DNA from 2 places in the Janibacter sp. LM genome. Region 2 is predicted to be linked to the other one. Evidence: riboswitches for the same ligand, from Rfam matches in the RefSeq annotation. Region 2 holds a riboswitch; the other holds the start of a gene.
The links. A riboswitch is a leader RNA that binds a small molecule or an ion and turns the genes downstream of it on or off. The one in region 2 is predicted to bind cyclic di-AMP.

Region 1 (7,374 bases), on a different contig from region 2:
GCAGCCCGGGCCTCCTCGAGCGACACGGGCGCGGGGATCGTGAGGTCGGGAGCAGCGCTCCGGCGGGCGGTGGCGAGCAGCGTCTCCCCGGCGAGCAGGTGCACGGCCAGGTCGGGGCCGTCCGCGACCGACCCGTCGACCTCCCACCGCAGTGGACGCTCGAGAGGCGTCGGGGCGCTCAGGCGTACCGTCGCCGAGGTCAGGTCCCCCTCGGCGGGGACGAGATCGTCGAGTCGTTCGGTGAGCAGGCCGCTGACCCAGCCGCCGTTGCCGCACCCGGGAGGGCCGGCGTGGCGCGCGGTCACGGTGGTCGTCTCGGCTGTGGTGTGCACCACCCCAACCTAGCGACCCGGGGGCGACGGAGAGGATGAGCGGGTTGGCGGGCACGGAGACCTTCGGCTGGCGGCGGATCGCGATCCCCGCCTACGGCCCCACGCTCCTGTCCGCGTCGGCCACCGGCGCGGTCGTGCCGATCGCTGCCCTGCGCGCCGACGAGCTCGGCGCGAGTCTCGGGACGGCCGCCTTCGTCGTGGCCCTCACCGGGGTCGGCCAGCTCCTCGGGGTCCTGCCTGCCGGGTCGCTCGTGGCCCGCATCGGTGAGCGCCGCACCCTCGTGCGCGCCGGCCTGCTCGACGTCGTCGCGCTCGCCGTCGCGGGCTGGGCGCCGTCGCTGTGGCTCATGGCGCTCGCGCTGCTCACCTCGGGGCTGGCCTCGTCCGCCTTCTTCCTCGCCCGGCAGGGCTTCATGATCGACGTCCTGCCGCCGTCGCTCCTCGCCCGTGGCATGTCGCTGCTCGGTGGCGCGGTGCGCGCCGGGCTGCTGCTCGGCCCGGTGCTGGGCGCGCTCGCGATCGGCCCGCTCGGCCTGCAGGGTGCCTACGGCGTGGCGGTCGTGCTCGCGGTCGGCTCGGTCGCCACGGTGCTCACGGCGCCCGACCTCACCGCCGACCACGAGCGCGCCCGGGCCGCCGAGCCGCACACCGGGGTGCTGCGGGTCGTGCGCCACCACGCCCACCTCCTGCTCACCCAGGGTGTCGGGGCCGCGGTGATCTCCGCCCTTCGCTCCGCGCGCCTGGTGATCCTGCCGCTGTGGGCCGTGCACATCGGTCTCGACGGGGTCGACGCCTCGCAGGTCTTCGCGGTCGCGGGTGCCGCGGAGCTGCTCTTCGTCTACCCGGGCGGCTGGGTCATGGACCGACTCGGCCGGGTGTGGGTCGTGACCGCGCTGCTCACGGTCGTCTCGGCGTCCTTCCTCGTCCTGCCGCTCACGGGGACGAAGGGGGGACTGCTCGCCGTCGCGCTGCTCATGGCCCTCGGCAACGGTCTCGGGTCGGGCATCGTCATGACGCTCGGGGCGGACGCGGCGCCGACGCGCGACCGGGCCCAGTTCCTCAGCGCCTGGCGGTTGTGCGGGGAGCTCGGCCACGCCGGCGGGTCGCTGGGGCTGGGTGCGGTGACGGCCCTGGTCTCGCTGCCGGCCGCCGCGGTGGTGCTCGCCGCCACCGGTCTTGCCGGCCTGGCGTGGACGAGCGTGTGGATCGCCCGGGCCGACCGCGAGCGGGTCAGGGCATGATGGTGCCCGTGAAGGACCTCATCGACACCACGGAGATGTACCTGCGGACGATCTTCGAGCTCGAGGAGGAGGACATCCCTCCGATGCGGGCTCGGATCGCGGAGCGTCTGGGCCACTCCGGCCCGACCGTCTCCCAGACGATCGCCCGCATGGAGCGCGACGGCCTCGTGAGCCTCGGCCACGACCGTCGGCTGGTCCTCTCCGACGAGGGGCGGTTGCTCGCCACCCGCGTCATGCGCAAGCACCGGCTCGCCGAGCGCCTGCTCGCCGACGTCATCGGGCTCGAGTGGGAGCACGTCCACGACGAGGCCTGCCGCTGGGAGCACGTCATGAGCGAGCGGGTCGAGCGCAAGATCCTGGCGATGCTCCCCGAGCACCGGGAGTCGCCGTACGGCACGCCGATCCCCGGCCTCGAGGAGCTGCTCTCCGGCGAGGAAGCCACGGTCGACTACCTCTCGGGGCTCTCGAGCCTCACGGACGTCGTCGACGGGGGCCTCGCCGGCCCCTTCCGGGTGCGCCGGATCGGCGAGACCGCGCAGGTCGACCACGAGGCCCTGGCCCTGCTCACCGAGGCGCGGCTGCGCCCCCGCGAGGTCGTCACGGTGGCGGAGGAGGCGGACCGGGTCATCGTCACGCGGGCCGGCTCGGCCGCCGCCGACGGGGTCTCGCTGCCCCGCGAGGTGGCCGAGCACGTCTTCGTGGAGTCCATCTCCTCGTGACACACCGTGACCTTGGTGTGACATTCCCGTGATCTGCAGGTACGGTTCACGGGTCCACCTCCCCTGGGTGGGCCCGTCACGCGGACGCTGAGTCCTGTCACCGCAGCGACGGTTGTGCAACACACCGCATGGCAGGAGCGGGGGACCCACTCATGGGGCATCGCGGATGCTCCTCGGGGTGAAGTCCTGGGACGCAGCGGATCGCAGGGTCGATCCGGTGTCGCAGGACCGGGCCACACCTCTGGCCCGAACCCGACAGCTGACCTCGCAAGCGGGACAGAGGTAACACACGTGTCGCACAATGTCGGACGCCACCGCGCTGCCGGTCGCTACAACCCGGTGACCGAGCTCGGCCAGATCATCCACCAGACGGGCACCCCGATCGCCAAGGGCTCGGCCGTGCTGGCCGCCTCCGGTGGTCTCATCGCCGCGATCGCCATCCCCGCCCAGGCCGCCACGCCGGCCGCCGAGCTGGACCGGACCCCCGTGCAGACCGCCTCGGCGCCGGCCGCGCAGGCCGCCCCCGCGGTGACCGCGCCGAGTGCCCCGGCCTCGCAGTCCCCGGTGGCCTCCGCCTTCGGCAAGATCGCCGTCGAGCCGGTCGCCAAGCCGACCGGCCCCACGCCGTGGCAGCTGCGCATGCGCGCCGAGCGAGAGGCAGCCCGCGAGCAGGCCGCGCAGGAGCGTCGTGAGGCGCAGGAGCAGGCCGCGCAGGAGCGGGCCGCGGAGCAGCAGGCGCAGGAGGAGCAGGAGCAGGAGCAGCAGGAGCAGCAGACGCAGGAGCGCACCGAGAGCGCGCCCAGCCGTTCGCAGGAGCGTCAGGCGCCCGCTCCCGCTCCCGAGCCGGCCGCGCCCGCCGCCCCCGCGGCCTCGAGCAATGTCATCGAGATCGCGAAGCAGTACATCGGCGTCCCGTACGTCTACGGCGGTACGACCCCGTCGGGCTTCGACTGCTCCGGCTTCACGCAGTACGTCTTCGCCAAGGCCGGCAAGTCCCTGCCCCGCACGACGACCGAGCAGCAGGCCGCGACCACCCCGGTCTCCAGCCCGCAGCCCGGCGACCTCGTCTTCTTCGGCTCGCCGGCATGGCACATGGGCATCTACGTCGGCGACGGCATGATGATCGACGCGCCGCGCACCGGCAAGTCGGTCTCGATCCGGCCGATCTTCGACGGTGTCTCTGGCTACGGCCGCGTCTGAGCGGACCACCCGCACGAAGGGGGCCGAGCGAGCTCGTCTCGCTCGGCCCCCTTCGTCGTCCCCGGGCGTAGTGGGGCATGGGCTCAGTCCTGCTGCTCCCGGCGCCGCAGCGCGTCACCGAGCTCGTCGTGGTGCATGAGGTCGTCCTCGGTCACACCGGCGCGGTAGCCGGCCCGTCCGAGCATGTGCGCGGAGACGGGGGCCGTGAGGGCCTGTGCGGCGACGATGATGAGCAGGGTCGCGACCGAGGCCCAGGTCCGCACGGACAGGGCCAGCCCGAGCAGGACGAGCAGGAGCCCCAGGGTCTGCGGCTTGGTCGCCGCGTGCATGCGGGCGTACAGGTCCGGCAGGCGCACGAGGCCGATGGCGCCGACGAGCGCGAGGGCGGCGCCGAGCACGAGGCTGATCGCGCCGGCGATGTCGAGGGCGTGCTCCCAGCTCACTGGTCGTCCTTCCGCGGGGCCATGAAGCGGGCGACCGACACCGAGCCGACGAACCCGGTCAGGCTGAAGACGACGAGCACGGGCAGGGTGCCCGCGTCCTCGCTGCGCACGATCTGGGTGGCGAGGATGCCGGTGACGATGACGATCATGACGTCGACGCTCAGCGCGCGGTCGAGGTTGGTCGGGCCGAGCGTGATGCGCACGAGCACGAGCGCGCCGGCCGCGAAGAGCATGCCCAGGGCCAGTCCGAGGATGATGCTCATGAGGTCGCCTCCGTGCACTGCGCGATCTCCGCGCGGCTGCCGATGGCGCGCACCACCCGCAGCTCGAGCGCGAGCACGTCGCGGCGCAGCTCCTCCATCTCCTCGGGCGTCGTGATGTCGAAGCCGTGCACGTAGAGCACGTGCGCGGTCCGGCGTGCCTCGACGACGATCGAGCCGGGGACGAGGGAGACGAGCGCGGAGACGATCGTCAGGTAGAACTCCGAGGGCGTGCGCAGCTGCACCTCGACGATGGAACCACCCTTCGTCGGGACGCGGCTCAGCGTGGCCACGCTGATCTGGACCGCGGCGGCCACGAGGTCCCACAGGAAGCGGGTCCCGAGCACGAGCAGGTGCCACGGGTGGATCCGGCCGAAGTACTGGATGGACGGCAACGGGAAGACCTGCGTGACGACCGCCCCGACGATCAGCCCGTTGACGACGTTGCCGAGCGAGACGCGGTCCCACAGGAGCACCCACACCACGGCGATGGCGATGATCGCTCGTGGCTGGAACCCGCCGCGACGTCGGGCGCTGTCCGGCGGCGGGCCGTCCGGCTCGAGGATCTCGGTGCTCACGGCCCCTCCTGCGGGAGGACGGCCTTGACGTAGCCGTCCCGGGTCACCATCTGGCGCGCGGCCGCGTCGGTGTAGCTGAAGAGCGGCCCGGCGAAGAGCGAGAGGCCGAGGGAGAAGAGGACGACGGTCGTGGTCGCGCCGAGCATGAGCGGCGGCATCGGGCGTTCGACCCGGGTGACCGCCGGCGGCGGCGCGATCGGCGTGGAGGGGTATTGCTCGGCGACGGTCGCACCGATCGCGTCGCTCAGGCGCCCGAAGGACGGGGTGAGCGTCGGGAACTCGAAGGTCTGCTCCTGCCCCTCCTCGGCCCGCGGCCGCCAGAACGCGTGCCCCCACGTCTTGGCGATCGCGTAGAGCGTGAGGATCGAGGTGACGACCGACCCGACGACGAGCGCCCACGCCATCCCGCTCCCTTCGTCCGCGCCGGCCTGCAGCAGGCCGACCTTGCCGACGAACCCGGAGAAGGGCGGGATGCCGGCGAGGTTCATCGCGGGGACGAAGAAGAGGAAGGCGAGGACCGGCGAGCTGGCCGCCAGCCCCCCGAGGCGGCCGATGACCGTGGACCCGCCGACCCGCTCGATGAGGCCGGAGATGAGGAAGAGCGCGGTCTGCACCGTGATGTGGTGGGCGATGTAGAAGATCGCGGCCGACAGCCCCGCCTCCGTGGCCAGCCCGATGCCGAAGAGCATGTAGCCGATGTGGCTCACGAGCGTGAAGGAGAGCATCCGCTTGATGCCCGGCTGGGCGACCGCCCCGAGGATGCCGATGACCATCGTCGCGAGCCCGGCGCCCATGATCAGGCCCTGCAGCGGGGAGTCCGGGAAGAGGAGGAACTGGGTGCGCACGATCGCGTAGACGCCGACCTTGGTGAGCAGGCCGGCGAAGACCGCGGAGACCGGCACCGGCGCGGACGGGTAGCTGTCGGGCAGCCACGCGGACATCGGGAAGACCGCGGCCTTGATGCCGAAGACGGTGAGCAGCATCAGCTGCAGCGCCAGCGCGACCGTCGAGTCGACCTCGGGCAGGCGAAGGGAGAGCTGCGCCAGGTTGACCGTGCCGGCCGCGGCGTAGGTCGCCGCGATGGCGACGAGGAAGAGGAAGGAGGAGACCATCGAGACGATGACGTAGGTCGTCCCCGCGCGGATCCGGGCGCCGCTCCCGCCGAGCGTCAGGAGGACGAAGGAGGCGAAGAGCAGCATCTCGAAGCTGACGAAGAGGTTGAACAGGTCACCGGCGAGGAAAGCGTTGGACACGCCCGCCGAGAGCACGAGGTAGGTCGGGAAGTAGATCGCGAGCGGAGAGTCCCCGTCGCCGTCGGCGACGCCCTGGCCGATGGCGAAGACGAGCACGACGAGGATGACGAAGCTGCTGACGAGCAGCATGAGGGCCGACAGGCGGTCGGCGACGAGCGCGATGCCGAGGGGCTCGGACCACGCGCCGAGCCACAGGACGATCGGGCCCTCGCGGTGGGTGCCCCACATGAGGACGACGGCGATCGCCAGGCAGGCGGCGAGCACGGTGATGCTGATCGCGACCTGGGCCCGCGGGCGGCGGCGCGCGACGAGGGTGAGCGCGGCGCCGAGCAGGGGGAGCAGGACGGGCAGCGGGAGGAGGTTGTGGAGCGTCATGCGGTGGCGTCCTCCTCGTCGGCCTCGGTCGTGGACTGGGTGTCGGGGTCGTAGGTGCTCGAGACCTCGTCGCGCTCGGCGAGCTGCTTGATGAGGTCGTCCTCGGCGTCGTCGGGGACGTCGTCGCTGCCGGTGATGCGCCACTGCCGGTAGGCGAGCGAGAGGACGAAGGCGACCGAGGCGAGCGCGATGACGATCGCGGTGAGCACCATGGCTTGGGGGAGGGGGTCGCTCATGTCCTCGGGAGGGCGGTCGCCGACGAAGGCGGCGCCCTTGGCCGGTCCGGAGACGACGAGGTAGAGCGTGGCCACGCCGTTGGACGCGAGGACGATCCCGAGGAGCAGCCGGGTGAGGGCGCGCTCGAGGAGCAGGTAGACGCCGCAGGCGATGAGGAACCCCGCGACGACGACGAGGGTGAGGCTGGGGGCGATGGCGTTCATGCGGTGGCCTCCTCTTCCTCGGACTGGCGGTCGATGCCGGCGCCGAGGGAGCGCACGACATCGAGGGCGAGGCCGATGACGATGAGGTAGACCCCGATGTCGAAGCCGAGCGCGCTGACGATCTTCACGTGGCCCCAGATCGGCAGGTCGACCTCGAGGACCGCCGACTGCAGGACGGTGCCGCCGAAGGCGAGCGGCGCCAGGGCCGACACCGCGGAGACGACGAGGCCCGCCCCGAGGACGAGGCCGGCGCTCACCGGCGCGGCCCGGTCCAGCTCCTCCCGGCCGCCGGCGAGGTAGCGCACCAGCAGGGCCAGACCGAACACGAGGCCGCCGCTGAAGCCGCCACCGACCTGGTTGTGGCCGGAGAAGAGCAGGTAGACCGACAGCGCGAGCATGACGTGGAAGACGAGGCGGGTCGCGGTCTCGAGGATGACCGAGCGGCGCTCCCGGGCCAGCGGCGTGATCTGCCCCTGGTTGCGGCGGCGGGTCCAGGAGCGATCGACGTCTTGGGTCCGCACGAAGACGAGGGA
Region 2 (7,374 bases):
GAGCTCTGCGTAGGCCGCGTCGAGCGGCAGCGGCGCGACGGGTCCGCCGAGCCAGGCGTCCATGAGGGTCCACGCGGGCTTCGACAGCCGCCAGTGGCCGGCGTTGGGCCCGCGGGTGATCTTGCCCTCCGCCCCGAGCCAGCCGAGGACGCGCGGCGCGAGGTTGAAGGTACCGCCGTACCGCTTGCCCTCGTTGACCGTGATGGCCCCGGCGAGCTCGGGCAGCGCCTCGCGCAGCTCCTTGGCGATCATCGCCCCGCCGCCGGAGAGTTGGGCGAGGACCGCCGCGCCCGCTGCGTCGAGCCAGGCGTCCCCGTCGTCGGCGACCCCGTGCCTCGCGGCGTCTCGGGAGACCAGGCGGCGCTGCTCGGGCGCGATGCATCCGACGGCGACCCCGAGAGCCGCGGGCAGCAGGTCGCGGGGGAAGGCGAAGAGGGTGCGGCGCATCGCCAGCTGCTTGACGAGGCTGCGGTCGGTGTACATGGCCTCGTCCACGGCGAAGGGGGTCACCCCCGACGTCCGCGCGCCGACCGCGAGGTGGACGGTCGCCGCCTCGGTCGCGTGCAGGCAGACGACGGACCGGGCCGCGGTGACGGGGTCGCTCGCCCGGTGGGCGGGGTGCAGCCCGTGCCGGGTCGCGAGCCGCGCGCGCCGCTCGCGGTCGTCGACCAGCCGCACCTCAGGCCTTGCGGGCGACCGCGAGGAAGACCGGGTAGTCGCGGCCCTGCTTGAGCACGGTGCCGGCGTCGCCGACCCGCACCTCGGTGAGGCCGGCGGCGCCGAGCCGGGTGGCGAGGTCCTCGCGGGAGAAGCCGTGGTGGCCGTCGAAGTCGCCGTCGTGGAAGCTGCCGTCCTCGCGGTCGAGGTCGGCGAGGCACAGGTGGCCCCCGGGCTCGAGCATCTCGGCGAAGGCGGCGAGGACGCGGTCGAGGTCGTGCACGTGGTGCATGACGTTGGAGGTGACGACGAGGTCGAAGCGCTCGGACGGCACGGGATGGGCTTCCAGGTCGAGGTCCCACACCCGGGTCGGCGAGGGGAGGACCCCGTCCGCGACCTTGTCGGCGAGGACCTGCCGCATCCCGGAGGAGTTGTCGGCGAGGGTGATCGTCGGCTCGGTGAGGGACTCCAGCAGCGCGATGGTCACCAGGCCGGTGCCGGCGCCGTACTCGAGGAGCTTGGTGCGGGGTGCGAGCGGGACGGCCTCGGCGATGGCGGCAGCCACCTCACCGGACTGCCGGATCTTGTCCGGGTCGTCGTCCCAGGTCGCCGCCTTGTCGTCGAAGCGCCTGCTGCCGGGGTGGTCGTGTCGCGCGTCGTGGCCCATGGGACCACCCTGCCACCGACCGGGGACAGCCGTCACCGGTCGTAGCCGCCCTCCGGCGGCACCATCTCGCCGCGCACGCCGAGCAGCCGCACCGGCCGGTCGTCGTCGAGTGCCCGGTAGAGGTCCATCGCCGTCCCCGCGACGACCGCGGGGTCGAAGGTCGGCTCGGCCAGCTTGCGCACCCGCACGACCGTGAAGAACGGGGCGAAACGCACCTTGAGGTGGACGCGGGCGCAGGCCCTCCCTTCGTCCTGAAGGTCGGTGACGACCTGCTCGGCGAGGGCGCGCAGGGCGGTCTCGATCGTCTCGGTGCCGACGAGGTCCTGCTGGTAGGTCATCTCGTGGCCGTGCGCGCGTGGGACCCACGGCGTGTCGTCGACGTGCGAGCTGCCCTCCCCGCGGCCGAGCGCGAGCACGTACCGCCCGGTGCGCGGACCGAGCTCCGCGACGAGCGCGCCCACGTCCGCGGCGGCGAGCTCGGCGACGGTCTGCAGTCCGAGGCCCGCCAGGCGCGTCCCGGTCCGCGGGCCGACGCCCCAGAGCGCGGTCGTGGGTCGTGCCCCCATGACCTCGAGCCAGTTCCTGCGGGTGAGCCGGAAGATGCCCCGCGGCTTGCCGAAGTCGGTCGCGATCTTGGCCCGCACGCGGGTGTCGCCGATCCCGACCGAGCAGTGCAGGCCGGTCGCGGCGAGGACTGCGTCGTGGATCTCCCGGGCGGTCGCCTCGGGGTGCTCGGCCTCGATCCCGACGAAGGCCTCGTCCCAGCCGAGCACCTCGACGACGGCACCCGGCACGGCGCGAAGGGTGTCCATCACCCGTTGCGACGCGGCCTCGTACACGGGGAGGTCGACGGGGAGGAAGACCGCGTCGGGGCACTTGCGCAGGGCGATCTTCAGCGCCATGCCGGACCGGACGCCGAGCTCTCGCGCCTCGTACGACGCCGTCGAGACGACGGCCCGCTCGGTCGGGTCGCCGCGCCCGCCGACGATGACGGGCAGGCCCGCGAGCTCGGGTCGGCGCAGCACCTCGACGGCAGCGAGGAACTGGTCCATGTCGACGTGCAGTACCCAGCGCGTCATGACCCCACGGGGCGCGGTCGCTCAGGCGCGGCCGTACGAGACGGCGCTCGTCCAGATCGGGCGGTGCGTGGTGTCGACGCGCGAGTTGCCGGCGTCGTACATCTTGCCGTTGCCCGCGTAGATGCCCACGTGCCAGGCCGGGGTGCCGAAGAAGACGAGGTCCCCGGGCTTCGGCGAGGAGACACGGGTCGTCGACTGGCGCTGCTGCTCGGCCGTGCGCGGCAGGGAGGTGCCGTGCTGGCGGAAGACGTAGCTGGTGAACCCCGAGCAGTCGAAGCCGGACGAGGGGCTCGTGCCGCCCATCCGGTAGGGGGTGCCGACGAGGCGCGAGGCGGTGCCGAGGACGTTGCCGCTCGAGATCGGGGTGCGCGCCGAGGTGCGCGAGGTGCGCTGCGGGGTGCTCGTGCGCTTGATGCCCATGGCGGACCCTGTGCGGGGACCGACGACTCCGTCGGCGGTCAGGCCGTGGCGGGCCTGCCAGCGCTTGACGGCCGCCTTGGTCCCGGCGCCGTAGACGCCGTCGGCGGTGACGCCGACGACGCGCTGGACCTGCTTGACCAGCCCGCCGCGGTGGCCCTGCCAGAGGGTGCCGGTGAAGCGGGACCGGGCGGGGGTGGCCGCCGCCCTCGTGCGGGTCGAGGTGCGTGTGGAACGGGTGGTCGAGCCCAGACGCATCTTGGTGCCGGTGCGTGCGCCGACGATGCCGTCCGCGGTCAGGCCGTAGCGGGCCTGCCAGCGCTTGACGGCGGCCTTGGTCGCGGGACCGAAGACGCCGTCGGCGGTGACGCCGACGACGCGCTGGACCTGCTTGACCAGCCCGCCGCGGTGACCCTGCCATAGGGTGCCCGTGAAGGTCGCGGTGGTCCCGGCCGACTGGACGGAGGGGGCGGCGGTGGCGGACGAGGCGCCGACCGTGGTGGTGCCGAGCCCGATGGCGGCGACGGCGAGGGCGGCGCCCGTGTGGCGCGCGAGGGGGTTGGTGGTCCTGGGGGCGCGGTGACGCCCGGCGTAGAACTTCGACATCGAACTCTCCTACGCCTGCGGAGTTAGCTGTCGGGTTGGAGTGGAGATCACCCCGCCCAGGCGGTCTGGTTCGACCGCCGAGGACTTCACCCCGAGGCACTGGGGCCGTGGATCTGGTGGGTCCCCCGCTCCTGCCACTCCTCCTCAGGGACTCACGGGCTGGCAGGACTCGGCGACCCGTGAGCGACCCCTCGTGTGGTGGGGTCGCGAGAAGACTAGGCCATCAGGACACGAAATGGTCACGGTGCCTGTGGAAACTTTCCGCTCGCCCCCTACGCGCCTTGGTGCGACGTGTCCGGCTGCCCGTGCACCGCCCGGTGCAGCTCGGCCATCTCCTCGTCCATGCGCGCCGCGGTGACCGCGGCGTCGGCGATCCGCTGCCGCAGGTGGGGCGGGACGTCCCCTTCGTACTTGTAGAAGATCTTGTGCTCCGTGCTCGCCCAGAAGTCCATCGCGACGGTTCGGAACTGCACCTCCACAGGGACCTGCACCGGCCCGGAGGAGAGGAAGACGGGGATCTCGAGGATCACGTGGACCGAGCGGTAGCCGTTGGGCTTGGGGTGGGCGATGTAGTCCTTGACGACGCGCACGGTGATGTCCGCCTGCGCGGTGAGCGAGTCGACGAGCCGGTAGACGTCGGCGACGAAGGAGCAGATGACCCGCACCCCCGCGATGTCGGTGATGTGCTCGCGCAGCGCGGAGATCTCGAGCTCGACACCTTGCCGGGCGGCCTTGTCGATGATGCTCTCGGGACTCTTGACGCGGGTCGAGATGTGCTCGATCGGGTTGTCGCGGTGCAGCTCGGCGAACTCCTCGCGCAGGATCTCCAGCCGCGTCGCGACGAGCTCCATGCCGAATCGGTAGCCGAGCATCATGCGGGTGAAGTCCTCGCGGATGCGGGCGAAGCGCTGCACCGCATCGGCGGGCAGGTCGACCGGGCTGGTCATGTCCCTCCTCCTGGCGTCCGGGATCGCGGACAGGGTAGGGACCCAGCCTGAGCGTCGGCCGGGACGGCCGTAGGGTGACGGCGTGGACCAGGGCCCGATCGTCGTGAGCGCGGTGGAGCTGCAGGATGCGGAAGGGAGCGTCCTCACCGTCCGCAAGCGCGGCACGACCTCCTTCATGCACCCTGGCGGCAAGCCCGAGGAGGGCGAGTCCGCGGCCGACTGCGCGATCCGTGAGGTCGCCGAGGAGCTCGGGCTGGCGCTCGACCCCGCGGACCTCGAGCTCGTCGCCGTCCACCACACCGATGCCGCCAACGAGCCCGGCCGGGCGCTCGTCGCGACCGTCTTCCGGCACCCGCACCTGACCTCCCTTCGCCGTCCGCGGATCACCCCGGCCGCGGAGATCGAGGAGGTGCGCTGGATCGACCCGACGCAACCCCTGCCGCACGACTCGGCGCCGCTGCTGCACCTCGTCGTCGAGGCGCGTCGGTGACGTCCCGACGATCCGCTAGAGCGACAGGGCGACCCGGACCAGGGAGAGCGGGATCCACACGATGGCGCCCACGACGACGAGCGTCAGCAGGCCGTGCAGGACGAGGAGCGGGCCCCACCGCAGCCACAGGTCACGGGCATCGCCGCGGCTCTCGGCGCGGAAGACCGACTGCTTCTGGCTGCGCACGATGCGCCCCCACTCGCCCCCTTCGTCGCGCATGAGCGGGGCCCAGAGGTCGCCCGCCGCGCGGGCCCGCGCGAAGTCGACGAGGACCCGCCGCGAGGTCACCCACCAGCCCCCGGCGAGCAGGGTCAGCAGGAGGAGGACCACGAGGGCGGCGAAGCCCCAGGCCGCCCACACGAAGAGGGTGAGCCGGGCGGTCTCGGGGTCATCGGGCACCCGCAGAGCGTAGGCCGTGGACCGGGCGAGCGGGTGGTGGCCGGGCGAGCCGCGCTGGACGTGGTGATCGGGTGCGGTCGATGCTGGCGGCATGAGCACCTGGAGGAGCAACCCCGCCGCCCGTGAGTGGACGGGCGGTGTCGTCCACGAGGGCGCGCGCGCGTTCCACCGCACCCTGCCCGGCTACGCGCCGACGCCCCTCGTCGACCTGCCGGCGCTCGCCGCGGAGCTCGGGGTCGCACGTGTCCTCGTCAAGGACGAGTCGCAGCGGCTCGAGCTCGCCGCCTTCAAGGTGCTCGGCGCCTCGTGGGCCTGCCACCAGGTGCTCGACAGGACACCCGGAGCACAGCTCGTCACCGCGACCGACGGCAACCACGGTCGCGCCGTGGCCTGGCTGGCGCGGCTGCTCGGGACGTCCTCGACGGTCTTCGTCCCGGCGGTCATGACAGCGGGGGCCGAGCAGCGCATCGTCGACCAGGGCGCCGAGGTGGTCCGGGTGGACGCGGACTACGACGAGACGGTCCGGGTGGCGGCGCGGTACGCCGCCGAGGACCCCCGGCGTGAGCTCGTCCAGGACACGGCCTGGCCGGGCTACGAGGACGTGCCCGGGTGGATCGTCGACGGGTACGACACGCTGCTGCTCGAGATCGACGAGCAGCTGGGTGGCGAGCCCGACCTCGTCGCCGTCGGGGTGGGCGTGGGGTCGCTCATCCAGGCCGTCGTCGCGCACTACCGGCGCGGCTCGTCGGTCCGGGTGCTCAGCGTCGAGCCGGACACGGCGGCGTGCGTCCTCGCCAGCTTGGAGGCGGGGGCGCCGGTCTCCGTCGAGACGGGCAGCACGGTCATGGCCGGCCTCAACTGCGGCACGGTCTCCACGCTCGCGTGGCCGGTGCTGCGCGACGGGTGCGATGCCGCGGTGACCGTGACCGACGAGGCCGCGCTCGCGGCCTCGCGGGACCTGGCCGCGCTCGGGATCTCGTCGGGCCCCTCCGGGTCGTCGACGCTCGCCGGGGTGCGCGCAGCGCTCCTCGACCCCGGTCGGCGCGCCGAGCTCGACCTGCCGGAGGACGCGACCATCGTCCTGCTCAGCACCGAGGGGATGCCGGCGTGAACCCCCTTCGCGTGGACGAGGAGCAGCTGCGGGCGTGGCGCCACCACCTGCACCGCCACCCCGAGACGGCCTTCGAGGAGGCCGTCACCTCCGACAGCGTGGCCGCCGTCCTCGCCGACCTCGGCTACGACGTCGTGCGGGGCCTGGGCGGGACCGGTCTCGTCGCCTCCCTGACGAAGGGGGAATCGCCGCGGGCCGTCGGGCTGCGGGCCGACATGGACGGGTTGCCGATCACCGAGGTCGCCGGCCGCGAGCACGGGTCCGCCACCACCGGTCGCATGCACGCCTGCGGGCACGACGGGCACATGGCGATGGTGCTGGGGGCTGCGGCGGCGCTCGCCTCCCAGGACTTCGACGGGACGGTGCGGATGGTCTTCCAGCCCGCGGAGGAACCCGGCCGGGGCGCGCAGTCGATGGTCGACGACCGACTCTTCGAGCGCTTTCCCGTCGACGCGATGTACGGGCTGCACAACATGCCGGGGATCCCGGCCGGTCACCTGCACACGCGGGCGGGTGGGTTCATGGCGAGCGAGGACGACTTCGAGATCGTCGTCACCGGCCGCGGCGGCCACGCCGCCCGGCCCCACGCAGTCGTCGACCCGCTCGTCGTGGGCGCCGAGATCGTGCTCGCGCTCCAGACGGTCGTCGCACGCAGCATCGACCCGGCGGCACCAGCAGTGCTGTCCTGCACGGGGTTCGTCACCGACGGGGCCCGCAACGCGATCCCGACGACCGTGCGGATCAGCGGGGACACGCGCAGCTTCGACCCCGCGGTGCAGGAGCTGCTCGAGCGGCGCATCCACGACCTCGCGACGGGCATCGCCGCCGCGCACGGGGCGAGAGCCGAGGTGACGTACACGCACGAGTTCGCGCCGACGCTCAACGACCCGGCAGCCGCCGCGCGGGCGGTGGCGGCGGCCCGTGCGGTCCTCGGCGCCGAGCGGGTGGACGGCGACTGCGACCCGGCCATGCCCAGCGAGGACTTCGGCGTCTTCGCCCGG

Region 1: it holds a riboswitch for cyclic di-AMP, as region 2 does, so the genes downstream of both, ABC138_RS14970 (C40 family peptidase) here and ABC138_RS13320 (peptidoglycan-binding protein) in region 2, are expected to answer to the same signal.

The regions. Positions count from the first base shown of each region.
Region 1 is NZ_JBDIVG010000031.1:3,468-10,841, reverse strand. Features, by position in the region: gene ABC138_RS14985 (hypothetical protein) at 1-332, opposite strand, end outside; gene ABC138_RS14980 (MFS transporter) at 377-1,573, shown strand; gene ABC138_RS14975 (metal-dependent transcriptional regulator) at 1,582-2,292, shown strand; cyclic di-AMP (ydaO/yuaA leader) riboswitch at 2,369-2,581, shown strand; gene ABC138_RS14970 (C40 family peptidase) at 2,584-3,492, shown strand; gene mnhG (monovalent cation/H(+) antiporter subunit G) at 3,576-3,935, opposite strand; gene ABC138_RS14960 (monovalent cation/H+ antiporter complex subunit F) at 3,932-4,198, opposite strand; gene ABC138_RS14955 (Na+/H+ antiporter subunit E) at 4,195-4,773, opposite strand; gene ABC138_RS14950 (Na+/H+ antiporter subunit D) at 4,770-6,401, opposite strand; gene ABC138_RS14945 (Na(+)/H(+) antiporter subunit C) at 6,398-6,841, opposite strand; gene ABC138_RS14940 (Na+/H+ antiporter subunit A) at 6,838-7,374, opposite strand, start outside.
Region 2 is NZ_JBDIVG010000025.1:8,286-15,659, forward strand. Features, by position in the region: gene ABC138_RS13305 (winged helix DNA-binding domain-containing protein) at 1-678, opposite strand, end outside; gene ABC138_RS13310 (methyltransferase domain-containing protein) at 680-1,324, opposite strand; gene ABC138_RS13315 (DNA polymerase IV) at 1,357-2,403, opposite strand; gene ABC138_RS13320 (peptidoglycan-binding protein) at 2,425-3,426, opposite strand; cyclic di-AMP (ydaO/yuaA leader) riboswitch at 3,424-3,611, opposite strand; gene ABC138_RS13325 (GTP pyrophosphokinase family protein) at 3,699-4,373, opposite strand; gene ABC138_RS13330 (NUDIX domain-containing protein) at 4,456-4,863, shown strand; gene ABC138_RS13335 (hypothetical protein) at 4,879-5,262, opposite strand; gene ABC138_RS13340 (pyridoxal-phosphate dependent enzyme) at 5,354-6,373, shown strand; gene ABC138_RS13345 (amidohydrolase) at 6,370-7,374, shown strand, end outside.